DNA from 2 places in the Streptomyces sp. NPDC096176 genome. Region 1 is predicted to be linked to the other one. Evidence: riboswitches for the same ligand, from Rfam matches in the RefSeq annotation. Region 1 holds a riboswitch; the other holds the start of a gene.
What was found. Region 1 has a riboswitch for glycine ahead of gcvT (glycine cleavage system aminomethyltransferase GcvT). Riboswitches for the same ligand answer to the same signal wherever they lie in the genome.
Positions count from the first base shown of each region.

Region 1 (6,046 bases):
TTACGGGAGATCCGTCACAGACCGGGGTAGAGCGGGTGCTTCTCGGCCAGGGCGGTGACCCGGGCGCGCAGCGCGGTGACGTCGTAGGACGGCTTGAGCGCCTCGGCGATGATGTCGGCGACCTCGCGGAAGTCGTCGTCCTGGAAGCCGCGGGTGGCCAGGGCCGGCGTGCCGATCCGCAGGCCGGAGGTGACCATCGGGGGCCGGGGGTCGTTCGGGATCGCGTTGCGGTTGACGGTGATCCCGACCTCGTGGAGGCGGTCCTCCGCCTGCTGGCCGTCGAGCTCGCTGTTGCGCAGGTCGACCAGGACCAGGTGCACGTCGGTGCCACCGGACAGGACCGACACGCCGTGCTCGGTGACGTCCGCCTGGACCAGGCGCTCGGCGAGGATGCGGGCGCCGTTCAGGGTGCGCTGCTGACGCTCCTTGAACTCCTCGGAGGCCGCGACCTTGAAGGAGACCGCCTTGGCGGCGATCACGTGCTCGAGCGGGCCGCCCTGCTGGCCGGGGAAGACCGCGGAGTTGATCTTCTTGGCGAGCTCCTGCGTCGAGAGGATCACACCGCCACGCGGTCCGCCGAGGGTCTTGTGCGTGGTGGTCGTCACGACGTGGGCGTGCGGCACCGGGTTGGGGTGCAGGCCCGCGGCGACCAGGCCCGCGAAGTGCGCCATGTCGACCATCAGGTAGGCGCCGACCTCGTCCGCGATCCGGCGGAAGGCGGCGAAGTCCAGCTGACGCGGGTAGGCGGACCAGCCGGCGACGATCAGCTTCGGCTTGGACTCCTTGGCCAGCCGCTCGACCTCGGCCATGTCGACCTGACCGGTGGCGTCGTCGACGTGGTAGGCGACCACGTTGTAGAGCTTGCCGGAGAAGTTGATCTTCATGCCGTGGGTCAGGTGACCGCCGTGGGCCAGGTTCAGGCCCATGATCGTGTCGCCCGGCTTGAGCAGCGCGAACATCGCGGCCGCGTTCGCCTGCGCACCCGAGTGGGGCTGCACGTTGGCGTGCTCGGCGCCGAACAGCGCCTTGATCCGGTCGATCGCGATCTGCTCGACCACGTCGACGTGCTCGCAGCCGCCGTAGTAGCGGCGGCCCGGGTAGCCCTCGGCGTACTTGTTGGTCAGGACGGAGCCCTGGGCCTCCATGACCGCGACCGGAGCGAAGTTCTCCGAGGCGATCATCTCGAGGGTGGACTGCTGCCGGTGGAGCTCGGCGTCGACAGCGGCGGCGACGTCCGGGTCCAGCTCGTGAAGAGGGGTGTTGAGAAGCGACATCACTCGGTCCCTAAGGTCGTGGGTCAGCCGGCGAATTCGGTGTACTCGTCCGCGGAGAGCAGGTCCTTCGGCTCCTCGCTGACACGCACCTTGAACAGCCAACCGCCCTCGAACGGGGCGGAGTTCACCAGCGACGGGTCGTTGACGACGTCTTCGTTGGCCTCGATGACCTCACCGCTGACGGGGGAGTAGAGGTCGCTGACCGACTTGGTGGACTCCAGCTCGCCGCAGGTCTCGCCCGCGGTCACCGTGTCACCGACCTCGGGGAGCTGGACGTACACCACGTCGCCGAGCGCGTTGGCCGCGTGCTCCGTGATGCCGACCGTCGACACGCCGTCCTCGGCGGCCGACAGCCACTCGTGCTCCTTGCTGTAGCGCAGCTGCTGGGGGTTGCTCATGACCTGAATTCTCCTGTACGCGGGGGAGTGCTGGTGAACGGGGAGGGGGTGCGGACGATCACGTCCGACACCGGAAGATCACTTCTGGCGCTTGTAGAACGGCAGAGCCACGACCTCGTACGGCTCGTGGGTACCGCGGATGTCGACACCGACACCCGGCGTGCCCGGGGCGGCCTGAGCGGCGTCCACGTACGCCATGGCGATCGGCTTGCCCAGGGTCGGGCTCGGGGCACCGGAGGTGACCTCGCCGATCACTTCCCCGCCCGCGACCACGGCCATCCCCGCGCGGGGGATGCGGCGGCCCTCGGCGATCAGGCCGACGAGCTTGCGCGGCGGGGCGGTCTCGGCCCGCTCCGCGGCGGCGGTGAGCGCCTCGCGGCCCACGAAGTCGCCGTCCTTCTCGAACTTCACGACCCGCCCGAGTCCCGCGTCGAACGGGGTGAGCGCGGTGGTCAGCTCGTGCCCGTACAGCGGCATCCCCGCCTCCAGGCGCAGCGTGTCACGGCAGGACAGGCCGCACGGGATCAGACCGGCCGGTGCGCCCGCGTCGGTCAGCGCCTGCCAGAGCTTCTCCGCGTGCTGCGGCTCGACGAACAGCTCGAAGCCGTCCTCGCCTGTGTAGCCGGTACGGGCGATCAGCGCCGGGACGCCCGCCACCGTGCCGGGCAGGCCCGCGTAGTACTTCAGGCCGTCCAGGTCGGCGTCGGTGAGCGACTTCAGGATGCCGGGGGACTCCGGGCCCTGGACGGCGATCAGCGCGTACGCGTCACGGTCGTCACGGACGGTCGCGTCGAAGCCTGCCGCGCGCCCGGTCAGCGCGTCCAGCACGATCTGGGCGTTGCCGGCGTTGGCGACGACCATGTACTCCTGCTCCTGGAGCCGGTACACGATCAGGTCGTCGACGATGCCGCCGTCTTCCTGGCAGATCATCGTGTAGCGGGCGCGGCCGACGCCGACGGTGCCGATGTTGCCGACCAGCGCGTAGTTCAGCAGGTCCGCGGCCTGCGGGCCGGTCACGGTGATCTCACCCATGTGGGAGAGGTCGAAGAGGCCGGCCTTGGTGCGGACGGCGATGTGCTCGTCCCGCTCGCTGCCGTACCGCAGCGGCATGTCCCAGCCGGCAAAATCGGTCATGGTCGCGCCCAGCGACCTGTGCAGGGCGTCGAGTGCGGTCAGACGGGGGGCGTTGCTCATAGGTGTGGCTCCCAGGGCATGGCTGCGAGGACAATCCTCCCCATCTGTCATCGGAACCTGAGAGGTTCGCCCCGACTCCGCGTACGGGTAGTCGTGACTTGCACCTTGGGTGGAGCCGCTCGAATGCGGCTCGCTTTTCAGATCTGCCTCATCACACGCGGTACGGGGCCTGAGAGATTCAAGGGAGGAACTTGCTCCTTCGGCGCCCGCCACGGATGTGGCAGGGACTCTCCCGCGCGGATTCAAGCGGCCGGTATGCAGTTGGCGCGCACATCATTGCACGCATCGGGGAAGAGTGGAGCGTGAGGCCGCCCTGAAATCACTTGAGCCGTATTACCAGTTCTTTACACTTCATGGGCAAGGGTGTGGGATGACCCGAAGGGGGATGGCATGACGTTGCAGCCGACCGGTGCATACGCCACGACCGCGGGGGTGTCCGCCCAGCCGGGGCTGCCCGCAGTTCCAGCCCGGACCGGGGCGCCCGCGCGCGTCCGGCCCGCCCAGCCCGTCCTGCGCGACCTCAGGCAGCGCTCGGGCAGCAGCCCGCACAGCCTTGTCTTCGCCGCGGGCGACGTGGTGGTCGTCTCCGGCCTCCCCGGCAGCGGCAAGTCCACGCTGATGCGCCGCGCCGTGCGCGAACGGGGCATCGACTCGCAGGACACCCGCGACCGGTGGGACGCCCGGATGCCCCGCCTGCTGCCGTACGCCGTCTATCGCCCCCTCGTCCGTCTGGCCCACTACGCCGGGCTCCGGCGTGCCCTGCGTTCGGGTGAAAGTGTTGTCGTCCACGACTGCGGCACGCAGGCGTGGGTCCGCCGCTGGCTCGCCCGCGAGACGCGACGGCGGGGGGCGTCCCTGCACCTGGTGCTCCTGGACGTCACGCCCCAGGTCGCCAGGGCGGGCCAGCGCGAGCGCGGCCGCGGCGTCTCGGGCTACGCCTTCGCCCGCCACCGCCGGGCGGTGAGCCACCTGGTCACGGAGGCGGAGTCCGGCCGACTGCCGGGAGGCTGCGCGTCGGCGGTTCTGCTGGACCGGGAATCGGCGGGGTCGCTGAGGCGGCTGGGCTTCGCATAGTCCGCACAGTTCGCATAGTCCGCACAGGGGGAGACCTCGGGCGCGGGGGTGGGGGAACGGGGCTCGCCCCGGCGCCCGAGGCCCGGCGCCCCCGCGGCCGCAGTCGATCCGTCCCCGGCGCTAAGGTCGGGGCCGGCGCACCGCCCCGCACGAAGGACGACCCCCATGGAGACACCCCACACCGGCTGGCCCGGCAACGAGCTCGAAGAGGTGCTGGCCGCCTCCCTCGGCAACCCCGCCGCCGGAGGCCGCCTCATTGAGGTGCTCGGCCGCAGCCCGATATGGGTTCCGCTGCCCAACGGCGGTACCCCGGACAGCCCGAACCTCGATCTGCCCACCATGGACGTCGACGGCGCCGCATACGTGCCCGTCTTCAGCTCCGAGCAGCAGTTCCTCCAGTGCGTCGGCGCCCACATGTCGTTCACCGTCGCGCCCGCCCGCGAGTTCGCCCGCGGTCTGCCTCCACAGCTCGGCATCGCCGTGAACCCGGGCGGCGCCGTCGGTGTGCCCCTGCCTCCCTTGGCCGTCGCGGAGCTGTGCCGAGCCGGGCGGACACCGCTCGACGGGCCCGCCTCCGGCGGCCGTGTGCGGTTGTTCGAGCCGGACTGGAAGGAGGAGCCGGTCGACTTCCTCGCCGCTGCCGCCGGTGAGTTCGAGGCAGCCGGTGTCGTACTGACCGCCCGCCGCGCGCTCGCCTCCATCGAGGGCGACGAGCCGACGCTGTTCATCGGTGTCCAGGTCTCCTCCTGGGAGGGCGCCGACCGCAACGCCCCCATGGACGCCTTGGGCCGGGCTCTCGGCCGGGTCCATCTGCCGTGGCCGGTCAACCTCGTGCTCCTCGACGTCGCCCAGGACCCCGTCGGCGACTGGATGCTCGAGCGGGTGCGGCCCTTCTATCAACGGCAGCACGCGTAGTGGTCAAGTCATTGCCGGGTCTCCCGATTAACCTGGTTTGATGGCCTGAACGGCTCGACCAGGGGCCGTGACAGACGGCGGGACTCCAAAACGAGGGGCGGAACCAGGGTGAGTGCGTCAGGCACCGCGGCGGCCGGGCAGGTCGAGCACATGCTGCGCCAGGTGACTCCCGGCCGCTACGACGCGTACGAGGCGCTGCTGCACGCCCTTGCCGACCCCGCGGGCGGCCGGATCTGGATGCTGCTGTGGCACGGGCAGCCCGGTTCGCCCGATGCCCAGTACGGGAACATGGAGGTCGACGGCGTCTGTTACGCGCCGTGCGTCACCTCCGCGCAGGAGCTCGCCGTCTCCGGCTGGAACCGTGCGCACGAGATCGTCACCGGCCGCGACATCGCCCGCGCGCTCTACCCGGACCGCTGGGGAATCTGGCTCAACCCGCATGCGCCCGGCGGCGGCGTAGGCATTCCCTGGCTCGATCTGCGCCGTATCGCCACGGGCCTGGACCGGATGCCCGCGGGCCCGCTGCGGCTGTCCGACCCGGCGATCGAGATCCCGCAGTTCTACGCCCTGCTCACCCAGAACGCCCACCGCACCTCCGCCATCCGCTCCCTGCGGCGCGCCTGGGTGCAGCCCGCCATCGGGCCCGCGTATCTGGCCATCGGCCTGGATCTCTACGACACCGGCAGGCAGTCGGTCGACGCCGTGCGCGCGATGATGCAGCAGTCGGTCGCCGCCGTCCCGGACGGGCTTCCGGTCTCCACCGTCGCCATGTCCGACGAGTTCGATCCGATCACCATGTGGATGCGGGTCAATGCCCGTCCGTTCTACGATCGCGACGCCCATGCCGGAGCCCCGGCCGCCGGCGGCGGATACGGCTACCCTCCGCCACACACCCGCTGAGCTGGGAATGGCGCAGATGAACTCCGGCAGATGACAAGGGCGTTAACCCCTCCGGTGAGGATGTCCCGGATCTGCCCGGTTTGTTGAGTGTCCGGGTCTCGAGTGGGTATCACCGCTATCCGGACTGTTCTCCCAGGTGTCTCCCGTCTGTAGTGTTCGGCCGTCAATACCTCTCCACACGGCGGAACCATGGGGTGGACCCAATGCGAATATTCAAGTCCGGCGCAGTCCGGGCGATCACGGCGGCAGTCGCTGTCGGCCTGATCGCGACCGGCTGTTCCAGCGAGCGGG
Region 1 covers NZ_JBIWFV010000001.1:996,293-1,002,338, forward strand. Annotated here, with positions in the region: gene glyA (serine hydroxymethyltransferase) at 15-1,274, opposite strand; gene gcvH (glycine cleavage system protein GcvH) at 1,298-1,672, opposite strand; gene gcvT (glycine cleavage system aminomethyltransferase GcvT) at 1,751-2,866, opposite strand; glycine riboswitch at 3,015-3,111, opposite strand; gene ACIQ7Q_RS04720 (AAA family ATPase) at 3,257-3,940, shown strand; gene ACIQ7Q_RS04725 (enhanced serine sensitivity protein SseB) at 4,106-4,855, shown strand; gene ACIQ7Q_RS04730 (enhanced serine sensitivity protein SseB C-terminal domain-containing protein) at 4,964-5,755, shown strand; gene ACIQ7Q_RS04735 (ABC transporter substrate-binding protein) at 5,959-6,046, shown strand, end outside.

Region 2 (6,046 bases), on a different contig from region 1:
CCGTGCGTCGACGGGTAGGTGATCATCAGCACGGCGAGCTCGTCGCGGTACTGCTCGATCCTGGCGCGCAGGTCCTCGACGTCGATCTCGCCGTCGTCGGCGGTCTTGACCACGACGACCTTCATGCCGGCCATCACGGCGCTGGCGGCGTTCGTGCCGTGCGCGGAGGACGGGATCAGGCAGATGGTGCGCTGGTCGTCGCCGTTGGCGCGGTGGTAGGCGCGGACGGCCAGCAGACCGGCGAACTCCCCCTGCGATCCGGCGTTGGGCTGGATGGAGACGTTGTCGTAGCCCGTGACCTCGGCGAGGCGCTCCTCCAGCTCACGGATGAGGGTCAGATAGCCCTGCGCCTGCTCGACCGGCGCGAAGGGGTGGATCTGGCCGAACTCGGGCCAGGTCACCGGCTCCATCTCGGTCGTCGCGTTCAGCTTCATGGTGCAGGAGCCGAGCGGGATCATGCCGCGATCCAGCGCGTAGTCGCGGTCGGCGAGCCTGCGCAGGTAGCGCAGCATCGCGGTCTCCGAGCGGTGCTCGTGGAAGACCGGGTGGGTGAGGTACTCGTCCTGGCGCAGCAGGGCGGCGGGCAAGGCGTCCGCGCCGACGGCGTCCAGAGCTTCGACGTCGCCGTCGACCCCGAAGGCGGACCAGACGGCCGTCAGCTGCTCCCGGCCGGTGGTCTCGTCACAGGCGAGGGAGACGTGGTCGGCGTCGACGAGGTGCAGGTTGACCCCGCCCTCGCGGGCGGCGGCCACGACATCGGCGGCCTTGCCGGGCACGTGGGCGGTCAGGGTGTCGAAGTACGAGGCGTGCACGATGTCGACACCGCCGGCGCGCAGGCCCTCGGCGACGATCGCGGCGTAACGGTGGGTGCGCCGGGCGATCGCCCGCAGCCCCTCCGGACCGTGGTAGACGGCGTACATCCCCGCCATGACGGCGAGCAGCACCTGCGCGGTGCAGATGTTGCTGGTGGCCTTCTCACGGCGGATGTGCTGCTCACGGGTCTGCAGCGCCAGGCGGTAGGCCCTGTTGCCGTCGGCGTCGACGGAAACGCCGACCAGTCGGCCGGGCAGGCTCCGTGCGAACTTGTCGCGCACCGCCATGTAGCCGGCGTGCGGTCCGCCAAAGCCCATCGGAACGCCGAAGCGCTGCGTCGTGCCCACGGCGATGTCCGCGCCGAGCTCGCCGGGCGAAGTGAGCAGGGTGAGGGCGAGCAGATCGGCGGCGACGGTGACGATCGCGCCGAGCTCGTGCGCCTGCTCGATCACGGGCTTCAGGTCGCGCACGGCACCGGAGGCGCCCGGGTACTGCAGCAGCATGCCGAAGACGCCGCGCTCCGCGATCTCGGCGGGGATGCCGTCGCTCAGGTCGGCGGTGACGACCTCGACGCCGGTCGGCTCGGCGCGGGTCTCGATCACGGCGATGGTCTGCGGCATGGTGTCGGCGTCGATCAGGAAGACGCCGTTCTTGACCTTGCCGACCCGGCGGGCCAGCGCCATGGCCTCCGCGGCGGCCGTGCCTTCGTCGAGGAGCGAGGCGCCCGAGGTGGGCAGGCCGGTCAGGTCCGCGACGACGGTCTGGAAGTTCAGCAGCGCCTCGAGCCGACCCTGCGAGATCTCGGGCTGGTAGGGCGTGTACGCCGTGTACCAGGCCGGGTTCTCCATGACGTTCCGCAGGATGACCGGCGGGGTGAAGGTGCCGTAGTAGCCGAGGCCGATCATGGGGGCCAGCACCTGGTTGCCGTCTGCCAGGGAGCGCAGCTCCGCGAGAACGTCGGCCTCGGTGCGGGCGTCCGGGAGGTCGAGGGCCTCCGCGCTCTTGATCACGTCCGGCACGGCGGCGGCGGTGAGGTCGTCGAGCGAGCCGTACCCGACGTGGGCGAGCATCTTGGCCTGGGCACCTGCGTCAGGCCCGATGTGACGCCGCTCGAAGGGGGTGCCACGCTCCAGCTGGGAGAGCGGAATGCGGTTGGCGGTCATGGTGGGAGGCCTCCTGGTCTTCGCGACCTGCGAGGGGCATCACGGCGCGGATGCCCGGACGGCCTCCCCCTCTGTCATCTCAACCTGAGAGCTTCACCGGGCGTCGCGAAACGACCTCCCGGCTTTCACCGTCGGTGAGAGCGGATGCCGTCCGACGCCCGCCCTGCTTTCCAGAGTGACCTCGTCCGTGCGGTACAGGTGCCTGAGAGATTCCGGGGAGGATTTGCTCCTTCGGCGCCTCCGGTCTTCACCGGAGAACTCTCCCGCACAGGGTCAGCAGCCGTTTGCCAGGGTACCAGCGCCGCTTGGGAACGATCGCTCGAGTGGCCGACACTCGAAATGTGCCTTTCTGTAGTCATGAGAGAGCAGGCGCGACCAGTTGGAGGGACCGTGCAGACCGACATCGATCCGCGCAGCCTGATAGGCCGCAAGGCGTTCGACCGCAACGGCACCAAGATCGGGACCGTCGACGAGGTGTACCTGGACGACGCCACCGGAATGCCTGAGTGGGCGGCCCTGCGGACAGGCCTCTTCAGCAGGGACGCCTTCGTCCCCCTCGAACCGAGCGAGGTCGTCGACAACACGCTGCGGGTCCCTTACGAACGCTCGCTGATCAAGGACGCCCCGGACTTCGGCGTGGGCCGCCATCTCTCCCCCGAACAGGAGCTCCAGCTCTACCACCACTACGGGCTCGACATCTCCGGCCCGCCCCCGACTCCCGCTCCCGCCTCCGGTGACCGCTCCTTCGGCCGCGTCGCCGGGCAGGAAGACTGACCCGCCCGGCCCTCGTCCGCCGGCGCGATCAGCGGCAGCGGATCCGCGGGCTCCAGCTCCTCGTCGTCCACAAGGAACGTGCGGACCCGGCCGGGCGGCGACCATGGTTCCTCGAAGCGCACGGTGACCCTCCCCACCCCGCTGCCCTGCACCCAGCCGTGCCCGTGCCGCGCATGGCGTACGTCCTGGCCTGCGGCCCAGCGCCGCTCGACCGGCTCGGCACGATCCGGGCCGGGCCCCGAGAGCTCCGCCGCCGTGCCGTCCGGAGCCGATGCCGCCTCGGCTCCGGACGCCGCCTCGGGCCGGACGGCCGCGGACTCCTCCGCCGCGGCCTGCGCGAACAGGTCCTCCTGGGTGTAGTCCGCGAGTCCCGTCACGCCCACCCCGAGCAGCCGCACCCCGCCCGTGGTGTCCACTGCCTCCAGCAGCCGCCCCGCAGCCTCCCGCACGACCGCCGCGTCGTCGGTCGGCCCCCGCAGCGTTTCCGACCGTGTCAGCGTCGAGAAGTCGTACCGGCGGACCTTGAGCACGATGGTCCGGCCCGAGTGCCCGCTCGCCCTCAGCCGCTCCACGCACCGATCGGCGAGCCGGTCCACCTCGGTGCGCACCCGCACCCGGTCGTGGAGGTCCACGTCGAAGGTGTCCTCGACCGACACCGACTTCGCGTCCCGCTCGGCGACCACCGGGCGGTCGTCGTGCCCCAGCGCCATCCGGAACAGCGACGCACCGTGCGCCCTGCCCAGCAGCCGTACGAGCTCGTCCTCGCCCGCCTCGGCGAGATCCGCGACTGTCGTCATGCCGGCCCGCCGCAGATGCTCACCGGTGGCGGGCCCCACACCCGGCAGGATGCGCACGGGCATCGGCCCCAGCAGCTCGCGCTCGGTCCCCGGCTCGATGAGGACCAGCCCGTCCGGCTTGGCCTGCTCGGAGGCGATCTTGGCAATCATCTTCGAACCGGCCAGCCCCACGGAACCCGTCAGGCCCGTGACCGCTCGTATGTCGGCGCGCAGCCGCTCTCCCGCCGCACGCGCGGTCGACGCGTCGTCCGCGGCCTCCCCGGCCTCGAGATCGACGAACGCCTCGTCGAGGCTCAACGGCTCGATGAGGGGCGACAGGCGGCCCAGGAGCTCCATGACCTGCTCGCTCACGGAGCGGTAGAGGGAGAAGCGCGGGACGAGGTAGGCCGCGTTCGGCGCGAGGCGTCGCGCCTGCGCCATCGGCATGGCCGAGTGCACCCCGAAACGCCGGGCCTCATAGGAGGCGGTGGCCACCACACCGCGCGGACCGAGCCCACCGACGACCACCGGCTTGCCGCGCAGCGACGGCTTCGCCGCCTGCTCGGCGGCGGCGAAGAAAGCATCCATGTCCAGATGCAGGATCGTCGGGGCGGTTCTCACACCTTCGATGCTCCCCCACACCACTGACAACGGGGAGCGCCGGGCACGCTCAGACGGCCCGGTCGCGTCTGCGTCTCGCCAGCTCGTCCGCGGGGTTGTGACCGACCAGGGTCTCCCCCGTGTCGATCCGCTCGCCGTGGAGCTGCGAGAGCGCCGCCTCGACGTCTCGCCACACGACGCCCACCGCGATCCCGAAGACGCCCTGCCCGCCCTGGAGCAGCCCGACCACCTCGTCGGGCGAGGAGCATTCGTAGACCGTCGCGCCGTCGCTCATGAGCGTCATCCGCTCGAGGTCCTTGAATCCACGGGCCCGCAGGTGCTGCACGGTGGCGCGGATGTTCTGCAGCGCGACACCGGTGTCCAGGAAGCGCTTGACGATCTTGAGGACGACCACGTCGCGAAAGCTGTAGAGCCGCTGTGTTCCGGAGCCGTACGCCGGTCGCACGCTGGGCTCCACCAAGCCCGTGCGCGCCCAGTAGTCGAGCTGCCGGTAGGTGATGCCGGCGGCCGCGCACGCGGTCGGCCCCCGGTAGCCGATGGTGTCGGTGGCGGGCCCGGCCGCGCTGTCGCGAAGCGGGTACGGCCCGTCTTCCACCGGACTGGGTCCGAGGCCGCCCCCAGCCGTACTGTCGCCGCTGCTTCTCACGCCGACCTCCGTCCTTGACCTGCCACCTCGAAGGTAGGGAGTCACCAGGGGTGCGTCAACGATCGCCACACTCGGCACGCCGAGTGATAATCACCCTGAGAGTGGTTTCTCGTGCCCCGATCCGGGAAAGGCTACTCGAATGCGCCGACGCCAAGCGGACGGCGGGTGTCACTGGCTGCTGGAGCCGAAGTCCTCGGGCGAGATCTGATCGAGGAACTCGCGGAACTTCTCCACCTCGTCCTCCTGCTCGTCCGGGATGGCGATCCCCGCATCGTCCAGCACCCCGTCGCTGCCATAGATCGGCGTACCGGTGCGCAGGGCGAGCGCTATCGCGTCGGACGGCCTGGCACTGACCTCGACCCCGCTGGCGAAGACCAGCTCCGCATAGAAGACGCCCTCGCGCAGGTCGGTGATGCGGACCTCGGTGAGCTCCTGGCCCACCGCCTCCAACACGTCCTTGAAGAGGTCATGAGTCAGCGGCCTGGCGGGAGCCATGCCCTGCTGCGCGAAGGCAATGGCGGTCGCCTCCCCTGGACCGATCCAGATGGGGAGGTACCTATCGCCTCCCACTTCACGCAGGAGCACGATCGGTTGGTTCGAGGGCATTTCGACCCGGACACCCACAACGTCGAGCTCGTTCACACAGTAACCCTAGGACGTGCGCGACCGGTTTGGGTAGTCGGGCTGGTCCAAGATCAGTGGAGCCGCACTCCGAGGGCGGTCTGCACCAGTGCCGCGTGAAGCCTCACGGACAGGGTCACGAGCTCTCTGGCGGTCGCCTCGGCATGTGCCCTGGTCTGGGGATTACGGTGCCGGCGCAACGGCGCGACGATCTGCTCCACCAGCCCGGCGTCCCGTTCCGCGGACGCTTTCATGGCGCGAAGGTGCCGTGGCTCGAGACCGAATCTGCCCAGGTCCGCGACCAGCCGGGCGACGGTGGCCGCCTCGGAGTCGTAGGCCCCGTCCTCGTCCGGAGCGAGCAGGCCGAAGGACTCCCACTCCGCCAGCTCCTCCTCGGACACGTCCGCGGCCGCCAGCAGAGCCGCTCGCCCGATACGGGCCGCGGTGGGCCGCTCGCACTGCGGCTCCCAGGTGCCGTCGACGATCTCCCGGTGCGCCCCCTGCGCCGGCAGCTGGATCTGCTCCCCTCGCTCGAGCGCGTCCAGCTGCTCACGGATCACCTTCAGCGGAAGGTAGTGGTCACGCTGCATCCGCAGCACCAGGGCCAGCCGCTCCACGTCCTGGGCGCTGAA
Region 2 covers NZ_JBIWFV010000023.1:30,896-36,941, forward strand. Annotated here, with positions in the region: gene gcvP (aminomethyl-transferring glycine dehydrogenase) at 1-1,976, opposite strand, end outside; glycine riboswitch at 2,157-2,252, opposite strand; gene ACIQ7Q_RS34170 (PRC-barrel domain-containing protein) at 2,367-2,750, shown strand; gene ACIQ7Q_RS34175 (DNA polymerase IV) at 2,660-4,147, opposite strand; gene ACIQ7Q_RS34180 (MerR family transcriptional regulator) at 4,197-4,793, opposite strand; gene ACIQ7Q_RS34185 (bifunctional nuclease family protein) at 4,962-5,435, opposite strand; gene ACIQ7Q_RS34190 (MerR family transcriptional regulator) at 5,489-6,046, opposite strand, start outside.
Region 2: linked by a shared signal. The riboswitch ahead of gcvP (aminomethyl-transferring glycine dehydrogenase) and the one ahead of gcvT (glycine cleavage system aminomethyltransferase GcvT) in region 1 are both predicted to bind glycine.